DNA from 2 places in the Macrococcus epidermidis genome. Region 1 is predicted to be linked to the other one. Evidence: a T-box and tRNA genes for the amino acid it is inferred to sense, from the RefSeq annotation. Region 1 holds a T-box; the other holds one or more tRNA genes.
What was found. A T-box is a leader RNA that pairs with one kind of tRNA and senses whether it is charged. The one in region 1 lies ahead of pheS (phenylalanine--tRNA ligase subunit alpha), so its partner is inferred to be a tRNA-Phe.
Positions count from the first base shown of each region.

Region 2: it encodes a tRNA-Phe, which carries the amino acid that the T-box ahead of pheS (phenylalanine--tRNA ligase subunit alpha) is inferred to sense. The anticodon was not compared.

Region 1 is NZ_CP073819.1:1,694,696-1,701,503, reverse strand. It holds gene KFV12_RS09005 (MarR family winged helix-turn-helix transcriptional regulator) at 1-271, shown strand, start outside; gene KFV12_RS09000 (TrmH family RNA methyltransferase) at 301-1,038, shown strand; gene KFV12_RS08995 (hypothetical protein) at 1,066-1,431, shown strand; gene KFV12_RS08990 (hypothetical protein) at 1,540-2,040, shown strand; gene KFV12_RS08985 (hypothetical protein) at 2,037-2,537, shown strand; gene KFV12_RS08980 (hypothetical protein) at 2,541-2,720, shown strand; T-box leader at 2,766-2,961, shown strand; gene pheS (phenylalanine--tRNA ligase subunit alpha) at 3,013-4,083, shown strand; gene pheT (phenylalanine--tRNA ligase subunit beta) at 4,070-6,472, shown strand; gene KFV12_RS08965 (nuclease-related domain-containing protein) at 6,587-6,808, shown strand, end outside.
Region 2 is NZ_CP073819.1:1,912,741-1,919,548, reverse strand. It holds gene hemY (protoporphyrinogen oxidase) at 1-447, shown strand, start outside; gene lplA (lipoate--protein ligase) at 515-1,501, shown strand; gene KFV12_RS10155 (IDEAL domain-containing protein) at 1,577-1,786, opposite strand; gene KFV12_RS10150 (competence protein ComK) at 2,031-2,588, shown strand; tRNA gene KFV12_RS10145 (tRNA-Asn) at 2,668-2,742, shown strand; tRNA gene KFV12_RS10140 (tRNA-Ser) at 2,744-2,832, shown strand; gene KFV12_RS10135 (ketopantoate reductase family protein) at 3,075-3,995, shown strand; tRNA gene KFV12_RS10130 (tRNA-Met) at 4,225-4,298, shown strand; tRNA gene KFV12_RS10125 (tRNA-Asp) at 4,307-4,382, shown strand; tRNA gene KFV12_RS10120 (tRNA-Phe) at 4,387-4,459, shown strand; tRNA gene KFV12_RS10115 (tRNA-His) at 4,479-4,554, shown strand; tRNA gene KFV12_RS10110 (tRNA-Gly) at 4,563-4,636, shown strand; tRNA gene KFV12_RS10105 (tRNA-Asn) at 4,644-4,718, shown strand; tRNA gene KFV12_RS10100 (tRNA-Glu) at 4,723-4,794, shown strand; tRNA gene KFV12_RS10095 (tRNA-Ser) at 4,842-4,930, shown strand; gene KFV12_RS10090 (PH domain-containing protein) at 5,147-5,614, shown strand; gene KFV12_RS10085 (hypothetical protein) at 5,630-5,890, shown strand; gene KFV12_RS10080 (1,4-dihydroxy-2-naphthoate polyprenyltransferase) at 5,942-6,808, opposite strand, start outside.

The DNA of each region.
Region 1 (6,808 bases):
TGAAATTTCTAAGCAAGGTTCACACAATACATTAAAAGTATTAAAAGAAAAAGCGCTCATTAAAGAAAAAACAGCAACCAATGATAAGCGACTGAAAGAATTACATCCCACGCCGTCAGGCTATGCTTTAATTGAGAAGTTAAATCAAGCACAAAGGGATTTGATGGATGAAATGTTTTCTGAACATGGTTATGACTGGTATAAAGTCATGGAAGGTTTATCACAAAAAAGAGAAGGATTTAGTATCATTATGCATGAAAAAGAGTCATAATAAGATAAGAATAATAAGCGAGGTAACGTATGGAACTTATAGAATCAGTAAACAATCTTAAAATTAAACAGATTGCAAAACTACATGCAAGAAAAGAGCGTAAGAAAACAGGTCAATTTTTACTTGAAGGATTTCATTTAGTAGAAGAAGCAGCAAAAAGTAATATTGATATTGAAATGATCTTGACTGTAAATCCTGATAAGTTGACTGAAGTGATGGTTGAGAACAGTAAACAGCAATACGAAATAACATTTAAGATTGCAGAGAAATTATCTCAAACTGAAGCACCTCAAGGTATTTATGCAGTTTGTAATATGCCATCAATCGACGACGTTACATTGAACCGCGCAGTTTATCTGGATCGCATACAGGATCCCGGCAATGTCGGCACAATTATTCGTACCGCAGATGCTGCAGGTATAGATGCTGTAATTATAGCGAAAGGCACAGTCGATATTTATAACGATAAAGTGTTACGTGCCTCACAAGGCAGTGTCTTTCATATTCCGGTCATAGAGATGGATTTTGAAGAGGCAAGACAAAAAGTGGATGGTAAAGTTATGGGAACAAGTCTTGAAAATTCAGTAGACTATCATCAAGTTGAAAAAACGGATTCATTTTTATTAGTCCTTGGTAATGAAGGACAAGGTGTAGATCAGGCGATACTTGATCAAACGGACATAAATCTTTATGTACCGATACACGGTAAAGCTGAAAGTTTAAATGTGGCAGTATGTGCAGGTATATTAATGTATCACTTGATTTAACAACATAAAATAGAGAGAAGTGTGGGCATGGCGTATTTTCATTTTTTAGCTGCATGGAGTAATCAGGATATAGTGCAAATTAAAAAAATTATTTCGCATGATATTAAAGCAACTTTTATCAATAATGAATGTGAAGAAATTGTAATGGATTATGATGGATTAATTGATTTATTACAACAACGGTTTGAATCCGATCAAGAGTGGGATTTTGAAGTCATCTATAATGCGCAGAAAAGTGAAAGTAGTATTGTAGTGGTTGAGATTACACGCGAAAATAATCGTTATGAATTGATTGAAGACAAAGCATTATGCACTTTATTCTTTAGAAAAGGTGCTCAATTTAATAATTTAGTAAGACTCGATATGGTGATGGGGATTAAGCATACGATATAACTCTTCTGTTTGAAGGGTTATTTTTTTGTATATTTTTTTGGAACTGTAACAAAATGGATGAAATAAATTGTAATAAAATGTTATTATTGGTATAAGGAGTTGGTGTGAATGAAGGAAGAGATACAATTCTTTTTTGAGAATTTCTTTAGAACCGATATCAGAATAGGTATCACACGATATAAGCGACAACGCTGGGTTGCATTTCTAATTGTTGCACCATTAATTATTTTAGGATTATGGTATATGTGGGATGATTTTGGCTATTCAGATGCTTATTTTGAGATGTCGGAAAAAGAACGACTTGACTATGATTTGAAAGATAATACAAAATTTGCAGTAACATTTTTTGTGTTAATGTTGTTGTCACATGGTATTAACCTGCCGAATGAAATACATCGTGCCAATATGTTAAATAAGAATTGGCGTATTCGATTATTGATATTAGCAGCATTCTTTATCATTTATATCGTATTAGGAATTTATTTTTATCTTCGACAACAACCAGGTAATTTGCAAGCAATATTTTTTGTTTTAGTTATTTCTAATTTCGTTTTTGGTGCAAATCCATATGCAACGAATGAAGAAGAAAAGCTAGGTGAATCAAAATGATAGAAGCTATTACTTTTTATTATAAAACCATGTTTGATACTAAATTGAGTATTGATTTGAAGCGATATAAGCAACAGAGTTGGATTTCATTTGTATTTTTAATTGCATCAGCTTTGTTTCTATTTTATTTTTTTAAAGATCAGACTGATATTTATACTGATGCATATTACGAATTGTCAAAAGCGCAACAGAATACATTAGCAATAAATGATAAATTGCCATTTGCAATTGGAACTGCTGTTATATTAATACTATTCAAACTAACTGAATTACCTAATGAAATACATCGTTCGAACCATACACAATTGAATTGGAAAATTCATTTTTCATTAATGATGATTATATTTTTAGTTTATTTTGCATTAATCTTGTGGCAAATATATATTAATAACCCTACATACATTCAAACAACATGGGGAGTATTGTTGTTGACTAATTTCTGTTTTAGCAAAAATAATAGCCTGACAGAAGAAGAAAAATTAATTAGAGGAGATTAAAAAATGATAGAAACATCAGTGGGGATAGAATGGGGTACCTTATTATTTACTTTAGTTTCATTTCTAATGTTGATAGGTATTACTTCAATTCTCATATATTTTTCTCGACGTTATAAAAAGATTAATAAACTTGAACGACGAATACAAGATTTAGAAAAGCGTGATAAACGCAATGATTTATAGGTTGAATATAATTTTTTTATTGATTATAATAAATGTTAATGAAATAAAGAACCGATAAAAAGACGTAATATGTGGACGTGTTCAGAGAGCTATCGTTTGGTGAGAGATAGTCATTGATACATATTTTTTCATCTTTTTGGTTGCTTAATAAGAAGTTAAGCCGGTGGACACCGTTATCATCAACAAGTGTGCACATTTGTGCAAATTTGGGTGGTACCGCGGAATTCTTTTCGTCCCTTATTCAGGGATGGGGAGGATTTTTTTGTTTCTAAAAATTTAAGGAGGCATCACGATGGAGTTAAAAGATAAATTACAAGCATTGAAAGAAGAAGCTGTTCAAAAAGTACAATCGATTTCTGAGAAAAAAGAATTACAGGATATTAAAGTATCTTATTTAGGTAAAAAAGGTGTCATCACTGGTTTAATGAAAGAAATGAAGTCGTTACCGAATGAAGAGAAACCAAAGTTTGGTCAACTGGTAAACGATGCGCGTCAAACGGTTGAAAAAGCGATTGCTGAAGTTGAAGAAAAAATCCAACGTGAATTAATTAACCGTAAATTAGCAAGTGAAACAGTAGATATCACGTTACCAGGTAAAGAACTTACGAGTGGTGCGAGTCATCCATTAAATCGTATTGTCGAGGATATTGAAGATTTATTTGTCGGTTTAGGATATGAAGTTGTTGAAGGTTATGAAGTAGAAAGTGATTATTATAACTTTGAAGCTTTAAACTTACCGAAGTCTCATCCGGCGCGTGATATGCAGGATAGTTTCTATATTTCTGAAGAAGTATTAATGCGTACACACACGTCTCCTGTTCAAGCACGTACGTTAGAGTCACGTAAAGGCGAAGGGCCTGTAAAGATTATTTGTCCAGGTAAAGTATACCGTCGTGATTCAGATGATGCTACACATTCACATCAATTTACACAAATCGAAGGTTTAGTTGTTGATGAGAATATTAAAATGAGTGATTTAAAAGGAACATTGGAATACTTTGCGAAAAAAATGTTCGGTGAAGATCGTGAAATTCGTCTGCGTCCAAGTTTCTTCCCATTTACAGAACCTTCTGTTGAAGTCGATATTTCTTGCTTCAAATGTAAAGGTAAAGGGTGTAACGTTTGTAAAGGTACCGGCTGGATTGAAATTTTAGGTGCAGGTATGGTGCATCCTAACGTTTTAGAGATGGCAGGATTTGATTCTAAGAAATACTCTGGTTTCGCATTTGGAATGGGTCCTGATCGTATCGCGATGTTGAAATATGGTATTGAAGATATTCGTCATTTCTATACAAATGATTTACGATTTGTAACACAGTTTTTACGTGCTGAAGATGGAGGTAATGTTGATGTTAGTAAGTAAAGAATGGTTAAGTGATTACGTTAAAGTTGATTTACCGGTAGAAGAGCTTGCTGAGAAGATCACGCGAAGCGGTATTGAGATAGAAGAAATTATTGACTATAAAAAAGATATAAAAAATTTAGTTGTCGGTTATGTCGAGTCAAAAGAAAAACATCCGGATGCTGACAAATTAAATGTTTGCCAGGTTAATGTTGGTGAGGAAACATTACAAATCGTATGTGGTGCACCTAACGTTGATGCAGGGCAGCATGTCATCGTTTGTTTACCGGGTGGACGTTTACCAGGTGGTATTAAAATTAAAAAAGCAAAATTACGTGGTGTTGAATCAAATGGTATGATTTGTTCACTAGGTGAATTAGGTATTGCTTCAAACCTTGTTCCAGAGAAATATTCTGAAGGTATCTATGTATTTACAGGCGATGTTAAGCCAGGTCAGGATGCCTTGGAAGCATTGGATTTAAATGACGAGGTGATGGAATTAGGTCTTACACCAAACCGTAGCGACTGTATGTCTATGATTGGTACAGCATTTGAAACAAGTGCATTATATGAAGAAGATTTATCATTCCCGATTTCTGAAATTAAAGAAATTGCAGCGGCAGCAAGTGATTACATTTCTATTCATATTGATGACGTGCAGGCAAGTCCATATTACGCAGCACGTATTGTCAAAAATGTAAAAATAGGACCATCTCCGGAATACATTCAAAGTCGTTTAATTAAAGCTGGCGTTCGTCCGATTAATAATGTCGTGGATGTATCAAACTATTTGATGCTTGAATTTGGTCAACCTTTACATATGTTTGATTACGACGAGATTGGCTCTAAAGAAATTTTAGTGCGTTATGCTAATGATGGCGAAGTGATGACGACATTAGATGATCAGGAACGTAAATTATTATCATCAGATATCGTAATTACGAACGGTGAAAAACCAGTAGCATTAGCAGGTGTTATGGGTGGAGATTTCTCAGAAGTTACTGATAATACAGTGAACGTGTTAATCGAATCAGCGATGTTTGCACCACTTAATATTCGTAAAACTGCTGGTCGCTTAAACTTACGTTCAGAATCTTCAAGCCGCTTTGAAAAAGGTGTAGCAGCTGAATTTGTAGAAGATGCGTTAAACCGTGCAGCTTATCTCTTACAGGAAAATGCGCAAGGTGAAGTTTTAAGCGGTATCGTATCATCTGGCACATTACCTGCATTAACGACAAATGTTGAAATTACGACGGAAGATATTAATCGTTTAATCGGATTCGAAATATCAAACACTGAAATTAAGAATATTTTTGAGCGTCTCGGATTTGAATCTAAAGTGGATGGTGATGCATTTAGTGTCGTTGTACCAAGTCGTCGCGGTGATATCAAAATTAAAGAAGATCTTGTTGAAGAAGTTGCTCGTATTTATGGATATGATGCGTTACCTGCAACGTTACCTGTTACGAAAACGAATAAACAAGTTGGACTTACAGATTATCAAGCGAAACGTCGTGCTGTAAAATCTTTATTACAAGGACTAGGCTTAAACCAGGCAATTACGTATGCATTAGTTTCAAAGGAAAAAGCACAACAGTTTGCATTGAAACAAGCAGATACTGTTAAGTTACTTATGCCGATGAGTGCTGATCATGCTGAATTACGTCAGTCATTAATTCCACATTTAGTTGATGTTATCGTTTATAATAATGCCCGTCAAATGAAGAATGTGGCATTTTATGAAGTTGGAAACACGTTCTTTAAAGTTGAAGGTTCTGAATTACCTTCAGAAGAGGAACATGTTGCAGGTATTATCACTGGAGAGGTAACACCGAGTTATCATCAAGGTAAAAAAGAAACCGTTGATTTCTTCCATGTAAAAGGAATTGTTGAAGCAATCAGCGAACGTCTAGGTATTAAGTTTGAATATCGTCGTTCTGAAGAGGAATTATTACATCCAGGACGTAGTGCGGATATATTTGTCGGTGATAAAAAGGTCGGTATAATCGGACAGTTACATCCTTCATTTGAATCAGAAAACGACTTAAATGAAACGTATATTTTTGAACTTGACCTAAAAGCTTTATTAAATGATGCTCAAGGGCAGATTATCTATAACATGATTCCAAAGTTCCCGGGCACAAGTAGAGATATTGCATTAGAAGTTGAGCGCTCATTAGACACTGGGGAATTAATTAAAGTGATTGAAGCAACAGATAGTAAGTTATTACAATCAGCAAAAGTATTCGATGTTTATGAAGGAGAACATATTGCGTTAGATAAGAAATCTGTGGCAATACGTTTAGAATTCTTAAACCCAGAACAAACATTAACAGATGAAGATATTAAACCAATTTACGATAAAGTGTTAGAAAACTTAACTGCAACTGGTGCGAAGTTAAGAGGATAATATTTGTTAAGAGGTCATCATTTTTGATGGCCTCTTTTTTGTTGTGTTTTTTGAGAGGGATGTTGTATATTTGTTTTGTGTTAACATATGTTAAATGAGGTGGAAGCTTTGTTTTTGAAGACACGGATATTAAATCAATATGAGCGATATATTTTAGAAGTTGCAAAACGCTATGAAATGGATGATTTTGACAAAGAAAATTTGTTTACTACTGAGAAAGGATTACTAGGTGAAGAACAATTTTATGAGCGGATCAAAGATTGTAGTGGAGGAGCTAAGTTGTGGGATATGCGACTTAGATTAAACGGTCAATCACAGTATGATTTTATTGTTATA
Region 2 (6,808 bases), 220 kb from region 1:
GACAGTCAGGTGAATAATAATGAAAATGGTACAGGTTTTGTCATTGCTAAAAACTCTGATACCGTCATCACTGCGTGTACGTGGACAGACAAGAAATGGTCTCATACAACACCACCAGGTAAGACACTGTTACGAGCATATGTTGGTCGTCCTGGCAGCAATGTGGTTAAAGATAATGACGATGCAGCGATTGTGAAACTTGCGCGAAATGATTTAGATAAAATGATGGAAATTAAAGGTGAACCTGAATTTACCATTGTGACAAAATTATTTAACAGTATGCCACAATATGAAGTAGGTCATATTGATCGCATTCGCGCGATTCAGCATTATATTAAGACACAGTATCCTGGTTTAGTGATTACCGGTGCATCTTTTGAAGCGGTAGGACTGCCAGACTGCGTCGCACAAGGACAACGCGCTGCATTACAAATAGCACATGAATAAACAAAACATTGTCTATAATAAATCAGCAGCATTATAATGAAATACAGACACACTTTAGGAGGATGTTATGAAATTTATTCACAATAATAATATAACGGATCCTTCATTGAATTTAGCAATGGAAGAATACGTATTGAAACATTTACCGAAAGATGATTCCTATTTCTTATTCTATGTTAATGAACCATCAATCATTATCGGAAAGAATCAAAATACATTTGCTGAAATTAATCAATCATATGTTGATGAACAAAATATTCATGTTGTTCGTCGTATTTCTGGTGGTGGAGCAGTTTATCATGATTTAGGCAATTTAAATTTTAGCTTCGTAACAAAAGCTGATGAAGACAGTTTCCATAACTTTAAGAGATTTACGATGCCAATCGTAGAGGCACTTAATAAATTAGGTGTCAAAGCTGAGATGACAGGACGTAATGATCTTCAGGTTGGCGAACGTAAAATCTCAGGTAATGCGATGTTTCAATCGGGAGATCGCATGTTCTCGCACGGCACACTGATGTTAAACAGTGATATTGAAGAAGTCGTGAAGAGCTTAACCGTAAGTGAAAAGAAACTCATAACAAAGGGCATAAAATCTATTCGTTCACGTGTAGCAAACATTCAGGAATTTCTTGAAGCACCAATGTCAATGGAAGATTTTAAACAGACATTACTGCATTCAATATTCGATGGTGAGATTGAAGAATATCAACTTCAGGAAGAAGACTGGAAGAAGATCAAAGAAATCAGTGATCAGAAATATCGTAACTATGACTGGAATTATGGGAAAAATCCGAAATATAATTATGAAGTTAAGCAGAAATTCCCTGGAGGTATGTTGGAACTTAAGATTAATGTCATTAAAGGTATGATTGATGATATTAAAATATTCGGTGATTTCTTCGGTGTAGGTGAAGTTACTGAGATCGAACAGAAACTTAAAGGATTACCACATAATCAAAAGGCAGTGAAGGCAGTGTTAGATACAGTAGACTTTGGACATTACTTCGGTAGAGTAACGAAAGAAGAATTTTTAAGTTTAGTTGCAAAATAAAAAAAGACAAATTTTTAGCGCCAATCCTTAAAATTAATTTTTGAGGTATTGGCGCTTTATTTTATCGTATTCAATTTAAATTTCCTCCAGAGCTTTCAATTCACTCGTATACTCTAGAAATGCTTCCTGGTTATGATTTAATAAAGACAAATCAATCTTTTCTTTTAATAATTTCTTTTGATGACTTTTAACAGCTTCGTCAATGATAAGCTCGATATATAAATTATTGAGATTAGATACGAAAGTTTCAAGACCATTTAATTGTGTTTGCTGATTATAGTTCATAAGTATTACCTCCTCAAATGTATTAAAACGAGTATATTATATAATATTCTAAATTGCAATAGTATTCAGAAAATTATATTAATTAACATTAGTTCGTTTTGATTAATAATATATAACCATATTTTTAACTTTGTAAACATATCTTTTTCTAATGTAAACTATGTAAAAAATTTGAGAAAGTTAACAAATGTTAATTGGAATTGTGTATAATATTATCAATATATTGACAAAGGAGAAAGTTGATATGGAGAAATATATTGTTAATGAAAAGACGATGTATATTAAGGCGTATAGAGATGGTAGAAGTGTACTTTCTGAAATTGGTGAATATGGAAGAGAAACATTTATATTTAAAAAGAAGCCATTACATATCATTGAAGACTCATTATTCTTTTATCATGCTTCATATAAAGCGAGAAAAATATCTACGAAGATGATTGCAGAAATTTATACAAAACCACCAATCATCGTACAGCCTGGTACACAAACATATTTCTTTCCGACGCACAGTGATCGAAGTAACGATATGGCCTGGATCAATGTTCACTATGTAAATCGATTTCACGCAGGTGAACATTATGATACTGTTGTAGAATTTGATGATCAGTCACAAGTATCTTTTCCGGTGACAACGTATACTTTTAATACGCAGTATTTGCATGGGATTAAACTGGAATATTGTGTAAGAGCAAAAGCGTTAAAACAAGAAATGTATACACAGGAAACAGTGCATTTTGACAAATGTAGGGCAAATCTATTCGAAATGTTAGCAATGTATGCATTATTAGAGAAAAAGGTGTAAATGTTCCATAAAAATATTTACCAAAAGTATTGACCAATTCATTTCAATTGATATAATAGTATTTGTTGATTGAAATTATTCCACAGTAGCTCAGTGGTAGAGCTATCGGCTGTTAACCGATCGGTCGTAGGTTCGAGTCCTACCTGTGGAGCCATGGAGATGTACTCAAGTTGGCTGAAGAGGCGCCCCTGCTAAGGGTGTAGGTCGGGTAACCGGCGCGAGAGTTCGAATCTCTCCATCTCCGTTACAAAACACTTAGTGTATGCTAAGTGTTTTTTTTAATATTTAAAACAAATTATTGAATAATCTGAACTTTTGAATTATTATAAACTCATTATATTTTTAATATTATGCTCCTTCATAGATGTATTAATTTTATCTATATGACTACAAATTAATACATAACAAAGTATGTGAACGATTTAACAAACTTACTTATTCCTGAGATAAAATAATATTAGATAATCAAATGAGGAGGAAGAAAGTATGAAAATAGTTATGGCAGGCGCAGGTGCAATGGGTGGACGTGTAGGTCTTTATTTAACTGAAAGTGGACAAGATGTGGTGATGCTTGATAAATGGCAGGACCATGTTGATGCGATGAATGATAATGGTGTTACTGTTCATTCTTATGGTGAAACAACAAACCATAAAGTGAAGGCAGTATTTATGGATGACTATAATGAACCGGCAGATTTGGTAATTTTATTAACAAAAGCGTTGACTGCTGAAGAAACAATCGATAATTTAATCAAACAGGGTGTTATTACAAAAGAAACGAAAGTGATGTCTCTGATGAATGGTTTAGGTCATGGTGATATGCTGCTGAAGAAATTGTCGGTTGAGCAAGTTATACTGGCTGTAACAATGTGGTCAGCAGGTTTAAAAGGACCTGGTGAATTAATTTTAGAAGGCACTGGTAATATTGAATATGGATATCCTGATGGGCATGTGGATGCTTTCATTGAACAATTGAAAGTAATTTTAGATGAAGCGAAACTTAACGGTGTGATCAGTAATGATATTGTGACATCAATCTGGAATAAAGCTTTAGTGAACTGCTGCTTCAACACATACTGTTCGGTAACGGATAAACGTATCGGGGATTTTGGTGCATATGAACAAGCAGATGCAATGTTAATCCCATTAGTTAAGGAAATCATTGCAGTAGGGGCTACTAAAGGTGCAAAGCTTGATTTAGATGCAACAATGGAGAAATTCCATAAAATGTACTCACCTGATGTCGTTGGTCTGCATTATCCATCTATGACTCAAGATATTCATAATGGACGTAAGACAGAAGTTGATTACTTAACAGGTGCTGTTAGTCGATTTGGTGATGAAGCAGGGATAGAAACACCATATTGTGATATTTTAACGCATTTAGTACATCAAATTGAAAAGTAATAGAATAGATCTTGGTTTTTTACCAGACATGTAACAACATGTCTGGTTTTTTGATGGTTAGAATAAACCAAATATATCACTAGATTACCTACAAGAACATACTTTTATACAACATTCGTATGAAATATGCCTCTAAAGATAAAATTTACACTTTTTTAATGTTGCGTTCACAAACTTAAAATGATATATTTTAAAAGTACTCTTTTTACGAGAGACAACATATTATTATCGCGGGATGGAGCAGTCTGGTAGCTCGTCGGGCTCATAACCCGAAGGTCGGTGGTTCAAATCCGCCTCCCGCAATTATTAGTGGTCCCGTGGTGTAGCGGTTAACATGCCTGCCTGTCACGCAGGAGATCGCGGGTTCGATTCCCGTCGGGACCGCCATTTTGGCTCAGTAGCTCAGTCGGTAGAGCAATGGATTGAAAATCCATGTGTCGGCGGTTCGATTCCGTCCTGAGCCATCTTTTTAAAATAAATTTGGCGATTGTGGCGAAGTGGTTAACGCATCGGATTGTGGTTCCGACACTCGTGGGTTCGATTCCCATCAGTCGCCCCATTTGTAACGCGGGTGTAGTTTAGTGGTAAAACCTCAGCCTTCCAAGCTGATGTTGTCGGTTCGATTCCGATCACCCGCTCCATTATTATTCCACAGTAGCTCAGTGGTAGAGCTATCGGCTGTTAACCGATCGGTCGTAGGTTCGAGTCCTACCTGTGGAGCCATTTTGGCCCCTTGGTCAAGCGGTTAAGACACCGCCCTTTCACGGCGGTAACACGGGTTCGAATCCCGTAGGGGTCATATAATCAGAAGTGAAATATCGCTTCTGATTTTTTTTTAATTATTATGGATCGTTGTCCGAGTTGGCCGAAGGAGCACGCCTGGAAAGTGTGTAAACGTCACAAGCGTTTCGAGAGTTCGAATCTCTCACGATCCGTTAAATAATAAAACTACTGTTGATTCTTTAATGAAATCATCAGTAGTTTTATTTCGTTTAATACCTACGTTTATTTTACGTATATACCTACAAATAAAAGTTGCTTTACTATCTATTTTTTAATGTAGAAAGCATGTATAATAAAGTTATTCAAATATTATACTTCTAAAGTTAATTGTGAATTATAATACAAAATAGAAATCATAAGGTGATGAAATGAAAGATAAAGCATCGACACGTAAAGTGTTAGCAGAAATTAACTATCCAGTAAGATATAAACGCTTTTCGAAAATCTTTAAAAGAATTAAAAAATCTGAGCGCCGTTTCTTTATTAAATTATTAAAAGTGATTTGCAAAGATATTAAAAACAAGGAACTGATTCATTTTGCAACTTATAGTCATATTAATTTGAACCAACATGGTTTGTTTATTTTATTAGATGATCGTATTTCTATGGTCCATAGTAAAATGAAATCAAAGCGTATTTACTATGAAGTAATTAAATATGCGGATATAGTTAACATTGATTTTGAGCCTGATACTGAAGGGGAATATGGAGAGTTATTCTTCAAATATAAACGAAAGAAATTAAGTGAAAAATCAGTAACTTTACGAATGATTAAAAGTAAAGACTTGCCTGAAATTGTGGAATTTATTAGAATTAAAATGTCTGAGACAATATAAAGGGGGACATTAACAATGGCAAATATCGATAAACTCGTATCATATGCTGAACTTAAATTAGGTCAATTTGGTTCAGATTACCGTGAAAATCACGAAGAAGATAAAGTGCAGGAGATTCAACCACGCAGCTATGATGTGAATGGAACTTCTATCGATGTGCATTATGATGCACAAAGTTACGTAATTGATTTAACAAAATCTGGTGTACGTGATGTCACAGAAGAAGATGCACAAGCAGTTGTAGCAAGATTAAAAGAATTCTTCAATCAAAAATAATAAAAATAATAATAAAAAAATCGTGAGACTAGATAATAGCCTCACGATTTTTTAAATTGCAGTTAATGCTGCGAGATATAAGCCTAGTGCAAATAAGAATCCGAATACGGTGTTGAATTGTCCCGTAACTTTCATTGCAGGCATGAGTTCAATCGGTGTATTGCCTTTAAAGAAGCGATTTACTGCTTTGATTGGTAAGTTAAAGCTTAACAATACAAGTAATAAAAATGGTGAACCATATGGTTTATAGAATACTGTATACAGTACTACCAGGAAACTGATTAAGTATAATAATGCCATTGTAATAATTGCGATTGTTTTCCCGACTAAGATAACATATGTCTTTCTGCCACTCGCTTTATCTTTTACACGGTCACGAATATTATTAGCCATATTAATCATGCCGATATTGATTGAAACTGGAATTGACATAATTGCAGGGTACCATTCTAGATGTCCCACCTGAATGTAGAATGTAATCATAATGATTACAAATCCCATAAAGAATCCTGCAAAGATTTCACCGAATGGTGTCCATGAAATTGGAACGGGGCCACCTGTATAGAAATAACCTACTGCCATACATACAATTCCAACAAGTAAGATTAACCATGACGATTGAGAACAAATATAAAGACCTAATATGGCTGCAATAATATAAAAAGCAATCGCTAAATTATATACTGACTTAGGACTCATACCATTTCTTACGATTGCACCACCGATTCCGACCGATGTATGATCATCCAGTCCGCGCTTATAATCGAAATATTCATTAAACATATTTGTTGCCGCTTGTATTAGTAAGCACGCAATAAGCATGATAATTAATAGATCGATACGGATATCAGTGAAATATTTTGCGCATGCTGTTCCGACAAGTACAGGTACGAAACTTGCTGTTAAAGTGTGTGGTCG